2 regions of the Pseudoalteromonas sp. SCSIO 43201 genome follow, and region 1 is predicted to be linked to the other one. Evidence: predicted binding sites of a transcription regulator. Region 1 holds the regulator's gene; the other holds the start of a gene.
What was found. The regulator MetJ, encoded in region 1, represses methionine synthesis genes. The targets are predictions, from matches to a motif close to TAGACGTCTAGACGTCTA.
Positions count from the first base shown of each region.

Region 2: the regulator MetJ is predicted to act here: its motif matches at 1,392-1,409, upstream of J8Z24_RS05325 (homoserine O-succinyltransferase).

Region 1 is NZ_CP072683.1:468,744-475,449, reverse strand. Features, by position in the region: gene metL (bifunctional aspartate kinase/homoserine dehydrogenase II) at 1-73, opposite strand, end outside; gene metB (cystathionine gamma-synthase) at 78-1,298, opposite strand; gene metJ (met regulon transcriptional regulator MetJ) at 1,643-1,963, shown strand; gene J8Z24_RS02040 (malic enzyme-like NAD(P)-binding protein) at 2,337-3,578, opposite strand; gene rpmE (50S ribosomal protein L31) at 4,327-4,542, opposite strand; gene priA (primosomal protein N') at 4,757-6,706, shown strand, end outside.
Region 2 is NZ_CP072683.1:1,222,664-1,229,369, forward strand. Features, by position in the region: gene J8Z24_RS05315 (metallophosphoesterase) at 1-305, opposite strand, end outside; gene J8Z24_RS05320 (DMT family transporter) at 402-1,292, opposite strand; gene J8Z24_RS05325 (homoserine O-succinyltransferase) at 1,471-2,418, shown strand; gene J8Z24_RS05330 (homocysteine S-methyltransferase family protein) at 2,408-3,487, shown strand; gene metH (methionine synthase) at 3,497-6,112, shown strand; gene J8Z24_RS05340 (hypothetical protein) at 6,531-6,706, shown strand, end outside.

The DNA.
Region 1 (6,706 bases):
TCTTAGCAACAGCCTGATAGCGCTCTGCAGAGCTTAAACTAGAACCACCAAACTTATGTACTACTTTTGCCATTTACTCACCACAACGCAACGGTATGTGCAGGCGTAAGCTTAAATGACTTCGCGTCATCACTTGCCTGGCTGTCATCAATACTGGAAAATCCGGCTTCAAGATCTGCGATTAAGTCTTGCACATCTTCAATGCCCACTGAAATGCGAATTAAGGTATCGCCAACCCCAGCTTCGAGACGTGCCTGAGGTTCCATTCCTGCGTGTGTCATGGTCGCAGGATGGCAGATTAAACTTTCAACTCCACCTAGTGATTCGGCGAGCGAGAACTGCTTTAACGAAGTTAAAAATTTAGCCGATGTCTGTAGATCACCCTTAATATCAAAGCTCACCATACCACCAAAGCCTAGTTGTTGTTTTTTTGCTAGCTCATGCTGTGGATGCGACTTGAGACCGGGATAGTATACTTGACTCACATACGGCGACTTCTCTAAGTATTCAGCAATCTGTTGCGCATTCTCTTGATGTTGGCGTAAGCGTACGTTAAGTGTGCGCAGTCCACGCAATGTCAGATAACTATCAAAAGGCGCGCCCGTAATACCAATGTTATTTGCCCACCAAGCCAACTCATCTCCTAGCTCTTGCGTGCGCGCTATCACTGCACCACCTACCACATCGGAGTGACCGTTAATATATTTAGTGGTTGAGTGAACAACAATATCGACTCCAAAAGCGATAGGGTTTTGTAATGCTGGTGACAAGAAGGTATTGTCTGCCGCAACTAAAGCACCGACCGCATGCGCAGCGGTTACAACTGCTTCAATATCGGTTAATCGTAAAATTGGATTACTTGGTGTTTCTATCCACACAAGTTTAGGCTGGATTTTTTCTAGTTTCTCAAGGCTTTCTGGCTGGGTTAAATCCACTACTTCTACTTTGAGTAGCCCACGCTTTGCCAATGACGTAAATAAACGATAACTGCCACCATAGCAATCGTGGGGGATCACTAAAGTGTCGTCATGGTTTAATAATTGAGTTACTAGGTGAATAGCCGACATACCTGTTGCGGTAATAATGCCACGTTGACCTCCTTCAAGTTCGGTTAACGCTTGTGCCAACACATCACGATTAAAGTTACCACTGCGGCCATAGTCATAATCACGCTTGGTATCAAAATCTGCAAATGAATAGGTCGTCGACAGATAAAGGGGCGGAACCACTGCACCATGTGCTTTATCAGCTTCTATACCGTGACGCACTGCAACCGTCGATTTGTTAATTTGACTCATAGGGTCACCTAGATAGTTGGATGTTTAGACGTCTAAAAGGTTAGAGCAACGACAACTAGAAGTCAAAACATTTATACTGCTAAATGGCTAAATAACTAGTATTTGACTATCTTTTTTAAACCGATAAAATTTCGCCACTTAAGGCGTTGCTAATACGACTGAGTTATTGAAAACTATGGCAGAGATCTATAGTTCTCGCCATAGCGGATTAATTTGCTCAACTATTCAAGTTCAGGTTTTATCTTTACTCTTTAAAGATTTCCCTGCTCCACCTGCTTAGCTGAACAATATCAATCAGAACCCAGTCATATTGGCATTGATGTAACTGAGGCAAGTACACAATTATGGCAAAATGGAATGGTGAGTATATTCACCCATATGCAGAACACGGTAAAAAAGCAGAGCAAGTAAAAAAAATCACAGTGAGTATCCCTTTGAACGTGCTCAAAGTACTTACTGATGAACGTACACGTCGTCAAGTAAATAACTTGCGCCATGCAACAAACAGCGAGCTATTATGTGAAGCCTTTTTACATGCTTTCACGGGTCAACCACTTCCAAGTGATGAAGACCTGAGAAAAGACAACCCAGAACGTATTCCGTTAGAAGTAAGACAAATAATGGAAGAGCGTGGTTTAGAGATCCCTGAAATAAACGAAGAATAATACCAATTTTCTTAATTAAGTGGTTTATTTTGAGGCGAGAAAATCTTGTCGATAACTAGGCAAAAATTTTGCTATTTAGTTGTTCTAAATGAGAAATCTTTAACGCTGTTAGCGTCAGATTTACTCCTTCAAATTGAGCAAGTATTAAGTCAAATTGGTATAATATCGACTCTTCATTTTTCACGGAAATAAAGACACAAAAAAGCCTCAATCGAGGCTTTTTTCATACTTAAGCTGGAATCGCTACAAGCAGTTATTTCTTAATACAAGGCAAATTTGTGCGTCAATAGCTGGCCTATTACAAACAAATTTACCGAAAGAGTAAGGGATAACAACTGCTAGAGAACAAATTATTATCCCAGTTTAGGTTATTTTATTCCATATAACCCAAGGGCATCTCGATTTGCGCTACGCCAGATTCAACCGCAGCAGTAGCAACCGCTTTTGCTATTCGAGGTAACAAGCGAGGATCCATCGGTTTAGGGATAATGTATTGCGGACCAAACTCAAGGCTGTCGACATCAGCTGCTTTTAACACCTCTGCAGGTACTGGCTCTTTTGCAATACTTCTAATAGCCTCAACTGCCGCAATCTTCATTTCGTCATTGATCGCTGTAGCACGTACATCTAGTGCACCACGGAAGATGAACGGAAAACATAGCACATTGTTCACTTGGTTTGGATAATCAGAACGACCTGTTGCCATAATCAAATCATCACGAGCACCATGTGCAACATCGGGGCTGATCTCAGGATCTGGGTTCGAACATGCAAATACAACTGGCTTATCAGCCATTAATTTTAAATCTTCAGCAGATAGAAGATCTGGGCCTGAAACGCCAACAAATACGTCAGCCTCTGCAATCACATCCTGTAACGTGCGCTTATCCGTATTATTTGCAAACAGCTCTTTGTATTCGTTAAGATCGTCACGACGAGTATGGATCACGCCTTTTCTGTCTAGCATATAAATATGCTCTCTTTGTGCACCACATTTTATAAGTAGCTCCATACACGCTATTGCAGCGGCACCAGCTCCTAAACACACGATGATCGCATCATGAATATCTTTACCTTGGATCTCAAGTGCATTGAGCATACCAGCCGCAGTCACAATTGCAGTACCGTGTTGATCATCATGGAAAACGGGTATATCACAGCGTTCAATAAGCGCGCGCTCAATTTCAAAGCACTCAGGCGCTTTGATATCTTCAAGGTTAATCCCGCCAAAAGTATCTGCAATATTCGCTACTGTATTGATGAAGTCTTCAGTGGTGTTATGTTTAACTTCAATATCAATCGAGTCCAGTCCAGCAAAGCGTTTAAATAACAGAGCCTTACCTTCCATAACTGGTTTCGAAGCCAAAGGACCTAAATTACCTAGTCCTAAAATAGCAGTACCATTACTGATCACAGCTACCATGTTCCCTTTACCTGTATAACGATAGGCATTCGCAGGATCTGCCGCGATTTCACGTACTGGCTCGGCAACACCAGGGCTGTATGCGAGTGCTAGGTCTTTTACGGTCTCGGCAGGCTTAGTCAGCTCTACGCTGATTTTACCTGGAACGGGCTTCTCGTGATAATCTAGAGCTTGTTGACGAAAATCTGTCATGGCGCGATATTTTCCTACGAAGTTAATGTGAGAGTGTGCTAAACATTCGCATTCTGAGTGTCGGTTGCTTCCATATTTACAACCACAAACAGTGCGATTAACTATATGAGCGACGACATAAAAGTACTCAAAAGCACAGTGCTTTAAGCAGATGTCAATAGGACATATAGGTAATCGACCGTCATCACACAATACCGAGTTTTCTTCATTATTCAAGTAAAATCAGGTCTATCCACTTACACGGTATTTATTCGTATTTTCTTCGACGTTCTCTTCAATTTTAAGAAAAATTTCACAATTTAGACCTGCAAAAGTAAGCAAGTAAGTGGTTAAAGACAAGTCAAAGTGATGAAAAATAGCACTAGCGTAAAATACCATGACTAAAGAGCAATATTTATAATTATTACTAAATTTAACTGCACAATTGAGACATTTAGAAGCACAAAGCACGATTTACCACTACGAAGCATAGTGTCTAGTAATATAATTAAATATATTCGTTTTCTGCCTAGGCACAACTTAAGCTCATTAATAGCCAATATTAACATGCGAAATAGAGCTATTACTCTATTCTAGGTTACAGTAAAGATTTGCTGCCAAATCAGTTGATTTTAAGATTTAAAAGGCGGGGGTGTACCAAGCACAAGCAATCAAACACTGCCTATTTGTATACATTATTATAATTGCTATTGAACCGTAGGCACAAAAAAAGCACCCTAGGGTGCTTTTTTCGACTAGACCAGCAAGATTACTTCTTGCTGCTAAGTGCACCGAAACGCTTGTTGAAGCGATCAACACGGCCACCTGTATCAAGGATCTTCTGCTTACCTGTATAGAACGGGTGACACGCAGAACATACGTCTAGGTGAATATCTTTACAAAGCGTTGAACGAGTTTCGAACTTGTTACCGCAAGAGCACGATGCTGTGATCGTCTCGTAATTAGGGTGAATACCTTCTTTCATAGCAACCTCTAGTTAAGGCCGTATCGCTCTCCAAACCCGAAGTCTGGCACCATACGTAGTTATACAAAATTGTGGAGGCGTATTTTAGTGGTTAACTGGACAATCTACAAGCAATATTTCAGAGTTTTTTATCGTCATTGCTGGGGCTGTTTTCCAATACCATAATCTTAGGTATATACTTCGAGCCTGCGCTCACTTTATGGGATTGAAATATATGCTCATTCTTGAAGTAGCTTTGAAGCTACCATTACACCGCACATTCGATTATTTGCTACCAGCAACGATGCACGTTGTAACTGGGATGAGAGTAACAGTTAATTTTTCTAACCGTCGCTGTACTGCTATCGCACTCAATATAAAAGAGCGCACTGATGTGCCACAAGAGAAACTTAAACAGGTTATCGCAGTACTCGACGAACAGCCTGTTTTAAATCAGGCACAATTACATTTTTTGCATTTTGTCTCACAGTACTATTGCCATCCGATTGGTGATACATTATTCACAGCACTCCCTGCCGTGTTAAGAGATGGTGGCCACCCAGATAAAACCCAGATCCCTGTGGTAAGATTAACGGAAAAAGGGCAAACACTCCCTACACTACGCGCCAAAAAACAACAAGCTTTGCTTTCTCAGTTATATGAAGGTGGCGCAATAAAGTTAAGCGAACTCAAGGCACTTGGGTTTGCGAGTCAAACCATCAAAGCGCTCGAGACCAAAGCACTAATAGTACAGTCTATTGAACATGACAGCGACTGGGCACAAAACGAATTGCACCTAGGTGACAAGCCACGCCTAAACGATCAACAGGCTACCATTTGCAGTGCAATTAATGCACAAGTTGGCTACCGGACTTTCTTAATAGAAGGGGTAACGGGCAGCGGGAAAACCGAAGTGTATTTGCAAAGTCTTGAAAATATACTTAAGGCTGGAAAACAAGCGCTGGTATTGGTCCCAGAAATTGGCCTCACACCGCAAACCGTTAACCGTTTTAAGAAGCGTTTTACTGATCTTCCTATCGATCTATGGCACTCCAATTTAACCGATAACGAACGTCTACATACGTGGCGACGCGCCGAAAAGGGATTAAGCGCATTAGTAATCGGCACTCGTTCAGCCATTTTCTTACCGTTTAAGAGTCTTGGTATGATCATCGTTGATGAAGAACATGACAACTCTTTTAAACAACAAGAAGGTCTTCGTTACCACGCCAGAGATCTCGCTGCATTTCGTGCTCACCAAATAAACTGCCCTCTGCTTTTAGGAACAGCAACGCCCGCATTGGAAACGCTACACAAAGCCATTAATAACAAATATCAATTGGTGACGCTAAGTAAACGCGCACAAACTCAACATGATAACCAGTTTCACCTAGTCGATATGAAAGGTCAACCAGAGCAAGGCGGGTTTTCACCAATGAGTTTACATTGGATAGAAAAAACACTTAACCGCGCAAAGCAAGTGATGGTGTTTTTAAATCGACGCGGCTTCGCCCCAACATTAATGTGTCATGAGTGTGGATGGCTTAACACCTGCAAACACTGCTCCACCAGCGCCACATATCATAAAAATATGAATCGCTTGGTATGTCATCACTGCGGTGAACAAGATTTTGTGCCAAGGCAATGCCCTGACTGTGGTAGTACTCAAATTATGCCTACTGGGCTAGGTACTGAGCAGCTAGAAAGCTTTTTAACCGAACGCTTTGCGGATATTCCCGTCACTCGGATTGATCGCGATTCGACACGCCGCAAAGGTAGCCTTGAAAGTGCACTAGAAGACATAAACCAAGGAGGGGCACGTATATTAGTTGGCACGCAAATGCTAGCCAAAGGGCACCACTTTGCCGATGTCAGCCTTGTCGTGATCTTAGATGTAGATTCTGGTTTGTATTCTTGTGATTTCAGAGCGACTGAGCAGATGGCTCAATTAATCACGCAAGTTGCAGGACGTGCAGGTCGAGCCGGTGAAGCAGGAACCGTGCTACTACAAACCCATTTTCCAGAGCACCCACTATTACAAGATTTAATCAACAATGGTTACGGTGACTTTGCAAGATATGCACTAAAAGAGCGTGAAGAAGCCATGCTCCCTCCTTTTGCACACCTGGCTATCATTCGCGCCGAAGCCACAAACATCAACACTGTGTTGCAGTTTTTATCAGAT
Region 2 (6,706 bases), 750 kb from region 1:
ACTGTATAGGCAGTGTTTGATCTTAGCTTTGCTTCACATACGGTAACAGGAAAGTGCGCCGGGTTTGGGCGCTTTGCTCTTAATGTCATTGGTGTGACAGCTTTATTTGAGATAAGAGAGGGACATTGGCTGGCGTCGGTTAGTACACCATCGACAATCACTCGAGCATAAATATTGGGGGTTTCAGTAGTTGAGGGCGCAAACATAGTGTAAGCGCCGAGCACTTTGGTATTTGCTTGTTGTACAGCAAGTGTACTACTGCAAGCTATTAAATTGAGCGCAGCAATGGCAATGATAACGCGCATGACTTCATTCCTTTTTTAATGTAGTAGAAGGAAGTTTAATTGATTGTTAATAGTTTGCGAGCCTTCAATGCAAATATCTGTGATCACACCGATACTCTATCCTCTTAGTAGCAAAAATACCCCAACTAACGCAATTAACCCACCACATAGCATTGATTTAGTGATAGTTTCTCTGCGTAAAAGCCCAATCGTCATCACCATAAGCGGTGCCGTTGCAAAGATGGTTTGCGCGATGGCTGGGTCGGTATGATTAACGGATATCAACTGTAGCCATAGGCCGATAAAAGTACCAAAAAACACCGCAACAAACAGCCAGTTTTTGCCTTGAATTTGTTTCAGCGTGAGTGCCTTAAGTAGGCTTTGTGAACGCAGATAGGTGACAATAAAGGCCACAAATAAGGTACCTGAGGCGAGACGGATAAGTGCTGCCCACAAGCTGCTGATGCTTTCGTTAGTTAATGCGCCTTTGGAAAGTACCATACCCGCAGCTTGGCAAACAGCCGCTGTAAGCGCGAAGCAAACGCCAAGTATATAGTGCTTGTTGTCTACTACTGGTTGGCTACGACTTGGTTTGATTGCGAGCATTACGCCTACTGTCGTGATAGCAATGCCAAGCCAAGCTGATGTGCTAAGATAAACACCAAGAATAATAATATTTAAGATCCCAGCAATGGCAGGTGCTAGGCTTTCAATCACCAAAGTGCGTGCAGGGCCAATATTTCTAAGTGCAGCAAAGTAGGCACTGTCACCAATCGCTATGCCCAGTATGCCACTGGCAATCAGCCAGCCCCAACTAGAGAGTAAGGTGGGGTACATGGTATCAGCGGTGACGAGTAAACATAATATCATCAGAGCAGAAGCAATAACGCCTTTGCTGACGTTTAGCTCAAACGGACTGAGGTGATGGCTAAATCGCTTGTATAAAATTGTTGAACCAGCCCATACTCCGGCTGCTGCAATTGCTGCCGCTTCCCCAATGCCAATCATATATACCACGCTGCTTGTGCTTATTAATTTGGTGGCAAGTATACATACATTGAACAAAAAATGGGGAGGGAGCGAGATCAAATCGTTATTATGGGGTTTTGGACGTCCATACATCTAGAGGTTGAAATTTTCCTGTTTTTGTCCATAATAATGCCATTCGATTAGTCTGGAGCAGCGCATGCCAATCACCGTCACCGACGAACTCCCAGCCATTGCCCAACTGCGTCATGAAAATGTTTTTGTGATGCCACAAAGCCGTGCATCAACGCAAGAGATCCGCCCTATGCGACTTGCCATATTAAACTTGATGCCAAATAAAGTGGAAACTGAGGTGCAATTTATTAGGCTATTGGCCAATACGCCTTTGCAAGTGAATGTCGATTTACTACGGCTAGACACTCACCGCAGTTCTGAAAATTCAGAGCAACACCTAGACATGTTTTACCGCTATTTTTCAGATGTAAAAGAGCAAAACTATGATGCCTTGATCGTCACTGGCGCACCACTGGCGCATCTTGAGTATGACGATGTGGTGTATTGGCAAGAGTTACAGGCGTTTTTTGATTGGGCAGAGCACCATGTTACTTCAACGCTCTTCTCTTGCTGGGCAGCGCATGCCGGTTTGTATCACCATTATGGGTTAAAGCGAGTACTCAAAAATGACAAACTGTGCGGCGTATTTAAGCACCACTGTTATTTTGACCATGGGGCGCTGACTCGCGGCTTTGACGATGAATTTTTAGTGCCTCATTCTCGATATGGCCATATTGATGTCGACAAAATTAATACATGTAAAGACCTTGTAATTTTAGCTGGCTCAGAAAAAGTGGGTGCTTACTTAATAAAAAACCATTCTGGCAGTCAAGTCTATATCACAGGTCACCCAGAGTATGATGCTGACACGTTACAAAAAGAATATTTACGTGACTGTGAGAAAATGGCTAATGCACCACTGCCCGAGAACTATTTTCCTGAGAATGACACCACAAAGCGCCCCTCCAAAACATGGCAAAGTCACGCGTTTTTGTTATTCTCAAATTGGTTAAACTACTATGTTTACCAAACCACACCTTATGATATTAACTTAGTTAGCCAAGATGTAAGGACTAACAATTATGCCGAATAATGTAGCCGTAAACGGTGAGCAAATTGCAGCGCAGCTTAAGCAAGCAATGCAGCAACGTATTCTGATCTTAGACGGTGCGATGGGTACAATGATCCAAAAGCACAAATTAGAAGAAGAGGACTATCGTGGTGAACGTTTTAAAGATTGGCATGTCCTTATCAAAGGTAACAACGATCTGCTAAGCTTGACACAACCTGAGATTATCAAGCAGATCCATCGTGATTATCTCGCTGCTGGCGCGGATATCATTGAAACCAATACTTTTAATGCCACCACTATCTCAATGGAAGATTATGATATGGCAAGCCTGAGTCGAGAGATTAATCTCGAATCGGCGAAGCTTGCACGTGCGGTGTGCGATGAATTTACCGCCCAAGACCCCAGCAAGCCTCGCTATGTGGCAGGTGTACTTGGTCCAACATCAAAAACCTGCTCCATTTCTCCTGATGTAAACGACCCTGGTTTTCGCAATATCACTTTCGACAAGTTGGTTGCAGCTTATGTCGAGTCAACGCTTGCCCTTATTGAAGGCGGTGCGCACCTTATTTTGATTGAGACTATTTTTGATACCCTGAATGCCAAAGCCGCGTCTTATGGTGTGGAGGAAGCTTTTGAGCAAGCTGGGGTGAGATTACCTGTGATGATCTCAGGTACTATAACCGACGCGTCAGGGCGTACGCTGTCAGGGCAAACCACAGAGGCGTTTTATAACTCCATTCGCCATATTAAACCCATTTCCATTGGTCTGAATTGTGCGTTAGGCCCAGATTTACTAAGACAATATGTAGAAGAGCTATCACGGGTATGTGAAACGTTTACCTCTGTGCATCCAAACGCTGGGCTTCCCAACGAGTTTGGTGAATATGACTTAGAAGCCGATGACATGGCAAAAGAAATTATCGATTGGGGTAAAGAAGGATTTATCAACATAGTTGGTGGTTGCTGCGGCACCACACCTGAGCATATTAGCGCCTTTGCACGTGGTCTTGCACAAACCCCGCCGCGTAACTTGCCTGACATCGAAGTGCGGATGCGTTTGGCAGGACTTGAAGCCTGTAACTTAAATTAGGAATTCACCATGACACAAACAGCAGTATTTACTAACGTCGGTGAGCGTACCAATGTAACGGGTTCAGCAAGGTTTAAGCGCCTTATTCTAGAAGAGGATTACGAAACTGCATTAGATGTTGCCAGAGAGCAAGTTGAAAATGGTGCTCAGGTAATTGATATCAACATGGATGAAGCCATGTTGGACTCAAAAGCAGCGATGGTAAAGTTTCTCAATCTGATAGCGTCAGAGCCGGATATTTCAAAAGTTCCCATCATGGTTGACTCGTCTAAATGGGAAGTCATTGAAGCGGGCCTGAAATGTATTCAAGGTAAAGCCATCGTAAACTCAATCTCCTTAAAGGAGGGTGAGGCACCATTTATTCATCAAGCTAAAATTATCAAACGTTTTGGTGCAGCCGTGGTAGTTATGGCGTTTGATGAAGTTGGTCAAGCGGAGAGCGCAGATAGAAAGTTTGAGATCTGTCAGCGCTCTTACAAAATCTTGGTTGATGAGCTTGGGTTTCCGCCAGAAGACATCATTTTTGACCCAAATATTTTTGCGGTCGCCACGGGGATTGAAGAGCACGATAATTACGCCGTTGAATTTATCGAGGGCACGCGCAGAATCAAGCAAAACTTACCGCACTGTAAAGTGTCTGGGGGCGTATCGAACGTATCCTTCTCATTCCGCGGTAACAATCCCGTGCGTGAAGCTATCCACTCTGTATTTTTGTACCATGCGATTAAAGCGGGTATGGATATGGGGATTGTTAACGCCGGTCAGCTTGCAGTGTATGACGATATTCCAAAAGAGCTCCGTGATGCCGTTGAGGATGTGATCCTCAATACCGACGCTGGTGCTGGCGAGCGATTAGTTGAGATAGCGCCTAAATATTCAGGTATGGCGCAAGCAGACAAAAAAGAAGATCTAGAGTGGCGCTCTTGGCCAGTTGAAAAACGCTTGGAACACGCGCTAGTTAAAGGGATCACAGAGTTTATTGACGAAGACACCGAAGCCTGTCGTCAGCTGTTTGATAAGCCAATCCAAGTGATTGAAGGGCCTCTGATGGATGGTATGAACGTGGTTGGCGATTTGTTTGGCGCGGGCAAAATGTTTTTGCCACAAGTGGTGAAATCTGCTCGAGTGATGAAGCGCGCGGTGGCCTACCTCGACCCTTACATTGAGGCAGAAAAAGAAGAGGGCTCAAGTAACGGTAAAGTGATCATGGCCACAGTTAAGGGCGATGTACACGACATCGGCAAAAACATCGTGGGCGTGGTACTGCAATGTAATAACTACGAAGTTGTGGACTTAGGGGTGATGGTGCCAGCAGAAAAAATCCTGCAAACGGCCATTGATGAAAATGCTGATGTCATTGGCTTGTCTGGCCTTATTACGCCTTCTCTTGATGAAATGGTGCATGTCGCTAAAGAAATGACACGCCGCGGCTTTGATATTCCATTGCTTATTGGCGGTGCTACCACATCGAAAGCCCATACCGCAGTTAAAATTGAACCTCAGTATGATAAAGGTGTGATTTACGTCAATAACGCCAGTCGCGCGGTTGGTGTGGTATCTAGCCTGCTAAGTAAAACACAAAAGCCCGAATTTTTGGCAAAAACCGCGGATGAATACGTCAAAGTGCGAGAGCAACAAGCGCGTAAAAAGCCACGCTCAAAACCGGTTACCTTAGCGCGAGCTCGGGATAATGCTGCAAAACTTGATTGGCAAAACTATACGCCACCGGTACCAAGTAAGTTGGGGATCACTGAGTTTAAAGATGTGAGCATCAAAACTCTGCGCGATTACATCGACTGGACGCCATTTTTTATGACTTGGTCATTGGCTGGTAAATATCCACGTATTCTGCAAGACGAAGTGGTTGGTGAAGAGGCGCAAAAACTGTTTCATGATGCCAATGCCATGTTAGATCAACTAGAGCGAGATGGTAGTTTGCAGCCACTTGGTGTGATTGGTTTGTTCCCGGCTAACCGCGTGGGTGACGATATTGAGATTTACAAAGATGAGTCACGAAGTGAAGTCTTGGTTACGTCATGTCAGCTGCGCCAGCAAACCGAAAAAACCGATTTTCCTAACTATTGTTTGTCGGATTATATTGCACCTAAAGGCACTCCTGATTATTTCGGTGCATTTGCCGTCACCGGTGGTCTTGAAGAAGATGACTTAGCAGAGGCATTTGATGCTAAGCAAGATGACTACAACAAGATTATGGTTAAGGCAGTTGCAGATCGCTTAGCCGAGGCATTTGCCGAATATCTGCATGAGCAAGTGCGTAAAGTGCACTGGGGGTTTGCTGCGGATGAAGCACTAAGTAATGAAGAGCTTATTCGTGAAAACTATCAAGGGATCCGTCCGGCGCCTGGTTATCCAGCGTGCCCTGAGCACACCGAGAAACAAAAAATTTGGCAACTGTTAGATGTTGAAAACCGTATCGGTATGAAGCTGACTAGTTCATACGCCATGTGGCCGGGAGCTGCGGTGTCGGGTTGGTACTTCTCGCATCCAGATTCTAAGTACTTTGCCGTTGCGACTATTCAAAAAGATCAAGTTGAAGATTATGCGACGCGCCAAGGGATGTCATTAGCGGAAGCTGAGCGCTGGCTCAGCCCAAACCTCGGCTAAGAAACGACATAAACTGGATGATGATATAGCCCTATTTCTATAGGGCTTTTTATTGCGCTAAACAACACATCCTATGACTGATACCAATTAGCCTTAATACTTGTTCAATTTGAAGTCAGAAATCTAGCTGCGTTAAAAATTTCTTATTTAGAATAACTAAATAGTAAGGTTTTACCTTGCCTACAGATGTAGTTACCTCGGCGTGAGCAGGGCGTGAAAGCGATGTGACGGACAAGATTTTCTTGCCTCAAAATAAACCACTTAAATAAAATAATTAACATAGTTCCAAATTCAAACCTTGAGCTAGATAAATTAAGCATCCAAATTTATTAGATAATGTTGTTTTGTGGTTAACAATGGAGACTAAACTAACGTATACTAGATTGAATAACTGTTAATAATAAGGTTTTCATCAACAATGAAAATGAAGTGGGTATGTTGGCTTTTGTTTATTTCGCCCATTAGCTGGGGAAGCAACCAGCTTGTTGTAGACATCATTAGCAGTGAAAATTTCAGTCAACGCTACGAAGACTTTCTTGCGGGTCGTCATGTATTAGATGTTGACACCTTTCATCCCACAACCAAGGGATCTCA